DNA from 3 places in the Pseudarthrobacter sp. 1C304 genome. Region 1 is predicted to be linked to each of the others. Evidence: riboswitches for the same ligand, from Rfam matches in the RefSeq annotation. Region 1 holds a riboswitch; each other region holds the start of a gene.

Region 1 (3,266 bases):
ACGTGTACGGGGCAGGGGCGCGGTGCCGGTCCTGGGCACGGCGGGCCAAAGCGGAAAGGCCAGCGGCAATCGCTGCGGCCGGGCCGGTGAAGGGCGGGTCCTCCCGGCAGGCCAGCACACCCTCGGGCAGCGTTCCCGGGTCGGGGCCCACGACGGCGACGGCCGAAGCCCCGCCGGCTGCCTGCAGGGCCCGCTCCAGGAGGGTGGCGCCGTCGTGCATCAGCGCGGGCTTGGGCACGCCCCCCAGCCGGGAGGAGCGGCCTCCGGAGAGGATGACGGCATCAAATTCCACCGGCCCAGCCTAACCCGTGCTGGCTTGAACAGCCGGGCGGATCGATCTGCCGGGCAGCAGGTTCCGGCGGAGGGGCGTTTCAGGCGGCAGATTCGGGCAGCAGGAACGGGTCCCACGCCGGCGTCGGTTTCTCCAGTTCCTTGATCTGCCAAGTGGTGCCTTTGGGTGGCGCGGGACTGAAACCAAGCTTCCATCCCATTTCACCGGGCGTGTGGTCACCTTTGGCGTTGTTGCACCGCAGGCAGGCGGCAACAAGGTTTTCCCAGGAATCCGCCCCTCCCCTGGACTTGGGCTGGACGTGGTCGATGGTGTGGGCCGCTTTGCCGCAATACGCGCAGCGGTGCCCGTCCCGGCGGAGCACACCACGGCGGCTGACCGTAGTGACGGTATTGTACCGGGGCCTGATGTAGCGGTTGAGGAGGATCACCGAGGGCCGGCCCAGGACGTCCTGCGGTCCGACGACGGGGTCGTCGCCTTCCGCCACGACACTGGCCTTTCCGGTCAGCACGAGCACCAGCGCCCGGCGGAAGGTCACTACCGCCAGCGGCTCATATCCAGCATTCAGAACGAGAGTGCGCATCCGCATACCTCTTCACGGCCGCACCCGCCAGGGGCACGAGGGCCGGCTGCCCTCTGCATGGTCGGGCTATGGATCGACAAAACAAGAGTAAACATGGAGATGCGGTTTCGCCGAATATTTTTTTCCGGCTGCGGTCACTGTCTGCTGAAGTTCATGCCCCGGCAACGCAAAGGACCCCTGCCAAAAGGCAGGGGTCCTTGGGTGTTGCTGGGGGTTCTTTAGCCGCCGACGCGGATGAAGACCGGGCCGGAGCCGACGTTCACGCTCTGCAGGGAGGTGGTTCCGCCGTTCCAGCCGCCGTGCACGGCCATGCCGTTGCCAACGTAGACAGCGATGTGGGCCAGGCCGGAGCCGCCGTTCTGGTAGTAGGCGAGGTCGCCTGCGCGTGCCTCGCTGGCGCTGACGGTGCGGCCCAGGGACAGGTAACCTGCCGGCCAGCCGTGGTAGTTGATGCCGGCCGCGGCCAGGGCGTTGGTGGCGAGTCGGGTGCAGTCCTGGCCAACGCCGATCTGTGCGTAGGCAGCGGCGGCGATCGTAGCGCCCATGCCGCTGGCGACGGCGGCCGGAGCCTTGGTGCCCGCTGCGGCGGCGGTGGCGGTGGCGGCGACCTTGGTGCTGGCGGTCTTGGCGGTGTTAGTCGTGTTGGCCGCGGGAGCCTCCTGGACCTTCACTACCGGCTTCGGGGCCTCGACGACGGGAGCCGCGGTGGTGGTGACAGCCGGCTTCTCGTAGGAGATGGCAATGGTGGAAGCAGCCGAGATGGTCGCGGGGGCGGCCGACTGGACCTCGAGCGTGGACGCCGAGGTGGATTCGCGCTGGACGTTGGCCTCAGCAGCGTTGGCTGCGACACCGCTGGTCAGGACGAGGCCTGAGGCTGCAGCGATAACGGCGGCCTGGCGGCCCATGCCACCGGCGTTGTCGCCGACAGCCTTGGCAATGACAGCAAGCGAGTTGGTCTTGGTGACCTCGGCGCGGTGCCGTGCGTTTGCACGAGTAGTCATTAAGTTCTCTCTTTCGTGATCCTGGGTCCGCGCTTTTCAGGCGCGGGCTGAGGACGCTCCGGCATCTTGGGGGTACGCCGGATCGCCCCTGAAATGGGTTACTTAGCGAAGGGTGTACTGCGAAGACGCGCCAAAAGCGGGAACTGCGTGCAGGTGCATGGCCTGCGGGCCGGACTCAACAGAGATAGAGGCGGCGGTGTGAGATCCGGTCCGGGCGCCGGCAAGGGCGTTCCGGGTTTCGGACATCAGCGGGCTCGAAAGAGCCGCGCAAGCGCGGTGGCGCGCAGCATTGTGGCGTGAAGACACGAAAGTAGCCTCTCCCAATGCCTGCGAGGTGAGCTGTCGGATTCGGATGGGAGTCACCCGGCCGCGCTGCTTCCTGGGAAGCTTTGCGACTTAACCCCTAGGTCTTCTTGCGAAGACCAAAATTGGTTCCCCCGCCCCTGCCAGACGATGTAATGCGAACGGACCTTGAGCGGTGGCAGAGCTAGGCAATCCACTCAAGAGCGCCAACTTCGGAAAAGTTGGCGTGGGTCAAACGTACAACAGTTGGGGCTCAATGTCACATTCAGATCACGGCGTGTCACAGAAGTGCGAGAGCGTCCGATCAGCTTTGTTAGAGCCAGCCGGTCGGGTCAACGACTTCGCCGTTGACCATGACTTCGAAGTGGAGGTGGCAGCCGGTGGAGGCGCCGGTGGTGCCGCTCATCGCCACAACCTCGCCGCGGGAGACCTGCTGGCCCACCTTGACGGCGTCGGAAGACAAGTGGTTGTAGGTGGTCTCGAGGCCGTTGCCGTGGTCAATCACTACACGGTTGCCGCCGCCGTAGGGGTGCCATCCGGTAAAGGTCACGGTGCCGCTGGCAGCCGCAACTACGGGGGTACCGCACTGGGCGGAGTAGTCCTGGCCGCGGTGGAACTCGCCGGAACCGCCGGTGATGGGGCTGACCCGGTAGCCGAAGGGCGATGCAGTCTTCAGCTGGGCCAGGGGCGCACCCAGGCTGCCGGCGGAGGCCGCCCGGGAGATCGAATCCACGGACTGCGCGCTCAGGAGCTGCTTGAGCTTTCCGTCCGGATCACCCTGGGTGGTTACGGCTGTGCGGTTGAAGTCAATTTTTGCCTCGCCGGCCGTGACGTCGGGCTGGACTGCGGCCGAAACGGACCCGGCAGATCCGGCGTCCGTGGCCATCACGGGTCCCGTGGCGGGGACGGTCACGGTGAGGACCAGTCCCGTGGCGGCGAGGGCGATGCCGGCCTTCTGCCCGACGCCGCTCGCGGCGGCGAAGTCAGTTACCTGGCGGAACGGGCTGCGGCGGCCCCTGCGCTCATCACGGTGCGCGTCACGTGGACGGTCCGCCATAATGGCGACGACCGGGCGCGGCTCCGGAGCGGG
Region 2 (3,266 bases), on a different contig from region 1:
GCACGTCCACGACCGTCCAGCCCGCCGGCTGAACTGCCTCTGGATCCCGCCTGTTCTCCATAATCCAACGCTACTTTTGACCTACGACATTTAACGACGAGCCAATCCATCCAGACTGACAGGCTACAAGCTCCGCCCGGCAGCGAGCCGGCGGGGAAGCCGGCAGGTCCCAGACCGCGGGCGGACAGGCATCACGCCACCAACGCGGTCCGGCCGGGATCCGGCAGACTCCAGGCCGCGGGTGTGCAGGCCTCACGCCGCAGGCATCACGCTGCAGGCTCCGCCCGCCTGGGATTCGCCTGGGCTCCGGCAGGGCTCCCGTGGGCAGCCGGCAGGTTCCCGACCGCGGGAAGTCCGCCGGCATGCGACAGAATGAAGAAATGAGCGATGCCGGCGACTTCATAGACACTGCGCTCCAGCGCGAGTCGTCATGGGAGCGCGCCGAGGACGCCGAAGCGAGGCACGGCGGCAACCACCGGTATTACGGCGCCTCCGTCGGGGCGGTCCGCGGCACGGTCCGCGATGCCCTCCGCCGCCATCCCGCACTGACGCACGATGACATCACTGCGCTCAGTTCCGAGTTGTGGGAGGTGCCCGTCTTCGAGCGCCGGCTCGCCGCCGTCGTCCTCCTGCAGTCCAGAGTCCGCCTCCTGACCAACACGGACCTGACGCGGATCGAGGGCTTCGTGCGGAGCGCACGCACGGCCGCGCTGGTGGACCCGCTCTCCACCGACGTCGTGGGCCCCCTGGTGGAGCGGCTCGACGTCGTCCGGAGGGTGCGCGCCGACAGCGTCCTGGACCGGTGGGCGCGGGATCCCGACGATTGGCTGCGCCGGGCCGCCCTGCTGTCCCCGCTCCGCGCGCTCCGGGCAGGTGCCGGGGACTGGCCCCGGTTCGCGCGCCATGCGCGCCTGGTGCTGGCGTCGACGTCCGGCCGGGACGTGGAGGACGACGGCGGCGCTGCCGCCGCGGAGGCGGTCGCCCGTGTGGTCGACGACATGGCCCGGCGCCGGCCCGAGCTGCATCTCTGACCCTCGCGCCGCGCAGCCGGGCCCGGGCCGGCTCAGCTCTATGGCCGGCTCAGGTCCCGGGCCGGCGCTCCACCACCGCGTAGGCCTTCCCGTCGAAGAATTCCCAATCGGTGACCACCATAAAGCCGAGCGCATCCACCCGGTCGTTGAGCACGTGCGCGTCGAAACCGCCGTCGCGCGGCTCTGCGTCCCACGTGGAAACGTGGACTTCACCACTTTCCAGGACCAGGAGTTCAGTGTTGACGCTGAAGTCCTCCTGCGGCTCGCTCCGCAGCTGGCACAGGGCGACGCAATGCCGGTTGAACTCGGGATTGTTCATGATCGGGCCTCCGCCTCGGGGGAACGGTGATGGCATCATCCTATGCCGGATGCCCTTGCCGTCGATGGGCAATCACCTGCCGGCCCGGCACCCCGCCGTTACCTCGATGTGACACTCCGTGATCATTCCGTTACCGTGGTTAAGTGCCTGTTGTTACCGAGACGGGCTCTCCCCAGCCGATTGCCTAACTCTGCCGCGGCCAGGGGATAACTCGCAGCAACGTCCGGCAGAGACGGGGAAACCACATTTTGGCCCGCTGTTCCAGGGGTCTTGGGGTGAAGCCGCACGGCCCGCAATGTTCGGGCCCGAGTGCGGCCGGGTGCCTCCCATCCGAATCCGACAGCTCACCTCGCAGGCATTGGGAGAGGCTCTTTTCAATGACTTTTAGCAATACCCGTGCGTCCAAACGCGCCGAACTTCGCAGCAAACGCCGTACCGCCGGAACCATCGGCCGCCAGGCCGCAGTCCTCGTCGCCGCTTCCGGAATGGTGCTCAGCGGCGCCATGGCCGCCAACGCAGCCGACGCGCCGGCCGAGCGCGACGCCTCCCCGGCGTCGACCGTGGACGTCCAGGGCCAGGTAGCACCGGTCATGGCGGATTCCGCAGTCCAGATCACCTTCGAGCGCCCGGCCGTCGAGACGACGCCGGCCCCCGTGGTCGAGGCCCCGAAGCCCGTCGCCGCTCCGAAGGCCCCGGCTGCACCTGCCCCGGCAGCAGCACCGGCCCCCGCAGCCAAGGCCACCGTCAAGGTCCAGTCGGCGCCCGCCCCGGCAGCAGCAGCCCCGGCCGCCGCAGCCCCGGCAGCAGCAGGCGGAGTCAACGCCACCCTGCTGGCTGTCGCGTACGGCCAGATCGGCATCACCCAGGACTGCACCGCCGTGGTGGAGAAGGCCCTGAACTCCGCCGGCATCCCGGTCGGTGACATTGGACCGATGGCCTTCATGAAGTACGGCACGGTTGTCTCCACCCCGCAGCCCGGCGACATGATTGTCCAGTCCGGCCACGTTGCCATCTACGCCGGCAACGGCCAGGCCATCAGCGGCGGCATGAACGGCGTCAACGCCACCATGACCCACCCGCTGTCCTGGCTGACCGCCACCGGCCCCGTGACGTTCGTCCGCGCCGGCTAGCAGCACCGCCATCCGCACGCAGAAGACCGGTGGATCGGTTGCCTTGGGGGCAACGGATCACCGGTCTTTTGCGTGTGCTGTGTCCGCCTCCACCGCGTACCGCAGCAGCGCCACGCCGTTGCCGAAGGTCCGGGTCTCCAGCAGCCGGAGCGGCGTGGAGGCATCCGCCTCCGCAAACAGGGGCGTGCCGCGTCCAACCAGTACCGGATGAACGTAAACCCAGTATTCGTCGATCAGGCCGAGCCGCCGGAAGGTTGCCGCGAGGTTCGCACCGCCAACGGCCATGTCCCCACCGGGCTGTGCCTTGAGCAGCGCGATGTCCTCGGCGACGACGTCGCGCACCACCTCGGTGTTCCATCCCGCCGCCGGCAGTGTCGAGGAGTACACAATTTTGGGCATGTCCCGCCAGATTGCGGCGAATTCAGCTTCCGTGGGCGTACTGGCCGGGTCCTGGTCCGCCGTCGGCCAGTAATCAGCCATCAGTTCGTAGGTCACGCGGCCGTCCAGGAACATTCCCATCTTCCGGAGCTCATGGTTGAAGTGGCTGTGCAGCTCGTCATCGACCCGGTGCCAGCTCAGGTCGTGGCCCGGTCCCTCGATGAACCCGTCAAGGGAAACCTGCATCATGACAATGGCCTTGCGCATCGGAGCTCCTTTGCTGTTCTTCCGGCAGGGGCTTTCAGAATACGGCGGGGACCGACAAGCCTTCCCCCTTGCACTCGGGCGGTACCCGGGGCAGAATGCGATAGATTTGAAGCCGCGCCGCGGTTTTGTACTTTTCAAGGA
Region 3 (3,266 bases), on a different contig from region 1:
TCCCCGGTCTTCCGCCAGCTCACCGAGGAACTTGTCACGCTCCTGGCGTACGAGGCCACCCGCGAAGTCCGCACCGAACCCGTCACCATCGAAACTCCGGTGAGCACCACTGTGGGCACCGCGTTCACCAAGCCCACCCCGCTGGTGGTCCCCATCCTGCGCGCGGGGCTCGGCATGCTGGAAGGCATGACCAAGCTGGTCCCCACTGCCGAGGTCGGATTCCTGGGCATGGCCCGCGACGAAGAGACCCTGGACATCATCACCTACGCCGAGCGCCTCCCCGAGGACCTTACGGACCGGCAGATCTTCGTCCTGGACCCCATGCTGGCCACCGGCGGCACCCTGCGCGAGGCCATCAAGTTCCTCTTCAAGCGCGGAGCCTCCGACGTCACCTGCATCTGCCTCCTGGCCGCCCCCGAGGGCCTGGCCAAGCTGGAGGAAGAGCTGGCCGACGCCAACGTGACGATTGTCCTGGCCTCTATCGACGAGAAGCTGAACGAAAAGTCCTACATCGTTCCGGGCCTGGGCGACGCCGGCGACCGCCTCTACGGCGTGGCCGGCTAAGCACCCACATGGTCCCGGAGCCCGCCCGCGGCGGGCCGCCGGGACGGCGAACAGCCCTACCGTAACCCTCGCCACGGGGCTAGCCTGTGCCCCATGGACTGGAAACTCGAACTCATCTTTGTCCCGGTGTCCGACGTCGACCGCGCGAAGGATTTCTACGTCAACAAGGTGGGCTTCAACGCCGACTATGACGAGCGGCCCGCGGACGGCATCCGCTTCGTCCAGCTGACCCCGCCGGGGTCCGGCTGTTCCATCGCGATCGGTGAGGGCCTGAACAACGCCCCGCCCGGCACCGCTCCAGGGCTGCAGCTCGTGGTCAGCGACATTCAGGCCGCGCATCAGCAGCTGAAGGACAACGGCGTGGACGTCAGCGACATCGACGTCCAGGACTGGGGCCACTTCGTCTACTTCGCCGATCCCGACGGCAACAAATGGGGCGTGCAGTACATCCCCAACCGCCCCAACGGCTAGGCGGCCCAAGGGAGACGCAAGCCCAGGGAAACCGCAGAAACGCGCAGGGCCCCGGATCCAGTGGATCCGGGGCCCTGCGCAGCCGCAACGGTGTCTAGTACCAGTTGTTGGCGTAGTGGAAGTTCAGTGCGCCGCACGGCGAACCGTAGCGGTCCTTGACGTACTCCAGGCCCCAGTTGATCTGGGTCCGGTAGTTGGTCCGGTAGTCAGCGCCTGCGCTGGCCATCTTCTCAGCGGGCAGGGACTGCACCACGCCGTAGGCGCCGCTGGTGGGATTCGTCGCCGTCGTCTCCCAGTCCGACTCCTTGGTCCAGAGCTTCATCAGGCACTGCATCTGGCTGGGAGCCCAGCCGTAAGCGCCCAGCTGGCTGGCCGCGTAGGCCTGCGCGCCGGCGGGGTCGTTGACGGCAACCGGCTCAGGAGCCGGTGCCGGGGCCGCTGCAGGAGCGGGTGCGGCCGGAGCAGGGGCCGCCGGGGCGGGGGCTGCCGGCGCGGCAGGAGCTTCGGCGGGCGTCACCTCGGCGGCCGGGGCCGCGGCGGGGAGATTGACCTGGTTATCGACCCGGACCCGCTCAAAGTCGAGCTGCGTCAGAGGATCCGCCGTCGCGGCGGTGGAACTGCTGGCGGTAGCGTTGCGGGCGGCCGTCTCGGAGGCCTGCCCGGCCGCGCCGACCCCCACCAGCACTGCGCAGGCGGCGGCCACCACGGCGGCCCGGCGGCCCGTGGCCCCGAAGTTCTTGACCCACCTCGATTTTGAACGCGTCCGGGTTGATACGGGTGCGGCCGGTTCGGCGCGGTGCCGTGAACGCTCAGTGTGGGTCTTGCGTGCAGCGCCGTCAGGGCGCGAATGTGCCTTGAAGTCAGTCATGATCGCCTCTCAACGCCTGCGGAGTTAGCTGTCGGGTTCGGATGAGGTCATCCGGCCGCACGGAATCTCACGTGTCGGCTTCACCCCAAGGGTGCAAGATGCAGAAATGCCCGGGAACTCTGGGTCCCCCGCCTCTGCCTTATCCAGCGGAATCCGGGAGGCGGCAGAGTTTGGCGTACATCCGGATATGCGGCCCTAGCGATGGCCACACCCTAAAAACGGTACAGGACCCCGCCGCTCAAGTCACATTTTGGTAACGGGGATCACGGCTGCGGCGTTGCGCCTTGCGACGCCGGCGCGGCTCAGGATTCCGTCTTGGCCGCGGGTAACCGCACCGTGAACTCGGTCCGGCCGGGAACGGACGTCACAGTGACCGTGCCGCCGTGGGCCTCGACGATTGACTGCACGATGGACAGCCCCAGCCCGCTGGTTCCTTCTGCCGACGCAACAGGGGCCGACGCAACAGGGGCTGGCGCCGGCGCTGCCGGGGCCGGGGCGGCCGGCAGTCCCGGGGCCGAGCCGGCTGCGGGCAGCCGCGGCGGGCGCTGCGGCACGTGCGCCACAGGCTGCCGGCTCGGTGCCGGCGTCGTGACCGCCACGGGATTCTTCCGGGAAGCGTCCGCCCGGGTGAAGCGCGCAAACACCCGTCCCACAAACTCGGGGGCGATCCCGGGGCCATTGTCCGTCACCCTGACCACGGCGCTGCCGTCCGGAGCGCGCTGCACGCCCGTCACCACCGTGGTTCCCGGGCCGGTGTGCTTGCGCGCATTGGAGAGCAGGTTGGCCAGCACCTGGTGAAGCTGCGTCGCGTCGCCGCGGACCACCACCGGCTCTTCGGGGAGCTCAAGGTGCCAGACGCGGTCCGGCGCCATCACCTTCTCGTCACTGACCGTCTCAACCGCCAGCTGGGTGAGGTCCACATCGCTGAGTTTGAGCGGCTGCCCCTCATCCAGCCGGGCGAGCAGGAGCAGGTCCTCCACCAGGGTGGTCATCCGTTCAGACTGGCTCTGCACACGGGCCAGAGACTTCTGGCCGTCGGGGGTGAAACGCTCGGTCATCCGCATCAGCTCGGTGTAGCCGCGGATGGCCGTCAGGGGCGTGCGCAGCTCATGCGAGGCGTCCGCCACGAACTGGCGGACCTTCATTTCGCTCTCCTGCCGCGCCTGCAGGGCATTGGAGACGTTGTCCAGCATCAGGTTCAGGGCATGGCCCACGCTGCCCACCTCCGTGCCCGGATGCGCAGCCGACTCCGGCACCCGGACAGCGAGCGCCACCTCCCCGGCGTCCAGCGGCAGGCGCGAGACCTGGGTTGCCACCTCAGAAAGCTGATCCAGCGGCTTCATGGTCCGGCGGATCAGGGCCG

The links. A riboswitch is a leader RNA that binds a small molecule or an ion and turns the genes downstream of it on or off. The one in region 1 is predicted to bind cyclic di-AMP.
Region 2: linked by a shared signal. The riboswitch ahead of ACTWQD_RS08730 (NlpC/P60 family protein) and the one ahead of ACTWQD_RS13115 (NlpC/P60 family protein) in region 1 are both predicted to bind cyclic di-AMP.
Region 3: linked by a shared signal. The riboswitch ahead of ACTWQD_RS03760 (hypothetical protein) and the one ahead of ACTWQD_RS13115 (NlpC/P60 family protein) in region 1 are both predicted to bind cyclic di-AMP.

What each region holds. Positions count from the first base shown of each region.
Region 1 covers NZ_JBQQCH010000006.1:164,875-168,140, forward strand. The annotation lists gene mobA (molybdenum cofactor guanylyltransferase) at 1-292, opposite strand, end outside; gene ACTWQD_RS13110 (HNH endonuclease) at 372-872, opposite strand; gene ACTWQD_RS13115 (NlpC/P60 family protein) at 1,091-1,873, opposite strand; cyclic di-AMP (ydaO/yuaA leader) riboswitch at 2,184-2,353, opposite strand; gene ACTWQD_RS13120 (M23 family metallopeptidase) at 2,490-3,266, opposite strand, start outside.
Region 2 covers NZ_JBQQCH010000003.1:253,977-257,242, reverse strand. The annotation lists gene ACTWQD_RS08745 (DUF222 domain-containing protein) at 1-61, opposite strand, end outside; gene ACTWQD_RS08740 (DNA alkylation repair protein) at 381-1,031, shown strand; gene ACTWQD_RS08735 (hypothetical protein) at 1,081-1,350, opposite strand; cyclic di-AMP (ydaO/yuaA leader) riboswitch at 1,553-1,722, shown strand; gene ACTWQD_RS08730 (NlpC/P60 family protein) at 1,728-2,480, shown strand; gene ACTWQD_RS08725 (dihydrofolate reductase family protein) at 2,538-3,125, opposite strand.
Region 3 covers NZ_JBQQCH010000001.1:790,377-793,642, forward strand. The annotation lists gene upp (uracil phosphoribosyltransferase) at 1-564, shown strand, start outside; gene ACTWQD_RS03755 (VOC family protein) at 658-1,035, shown strand; gene ACTWQD_RS03760 (hypothetical protein) at 1,130-1,903, opposite strand; cyclic di-AMP (ydaO/yuaA leader) riboswitch at 1,902-2,062, opposite strand; gene ACTWQD_RS03765 (ATP-binding protein) at 2,206-3,266, opposite strand, start outside.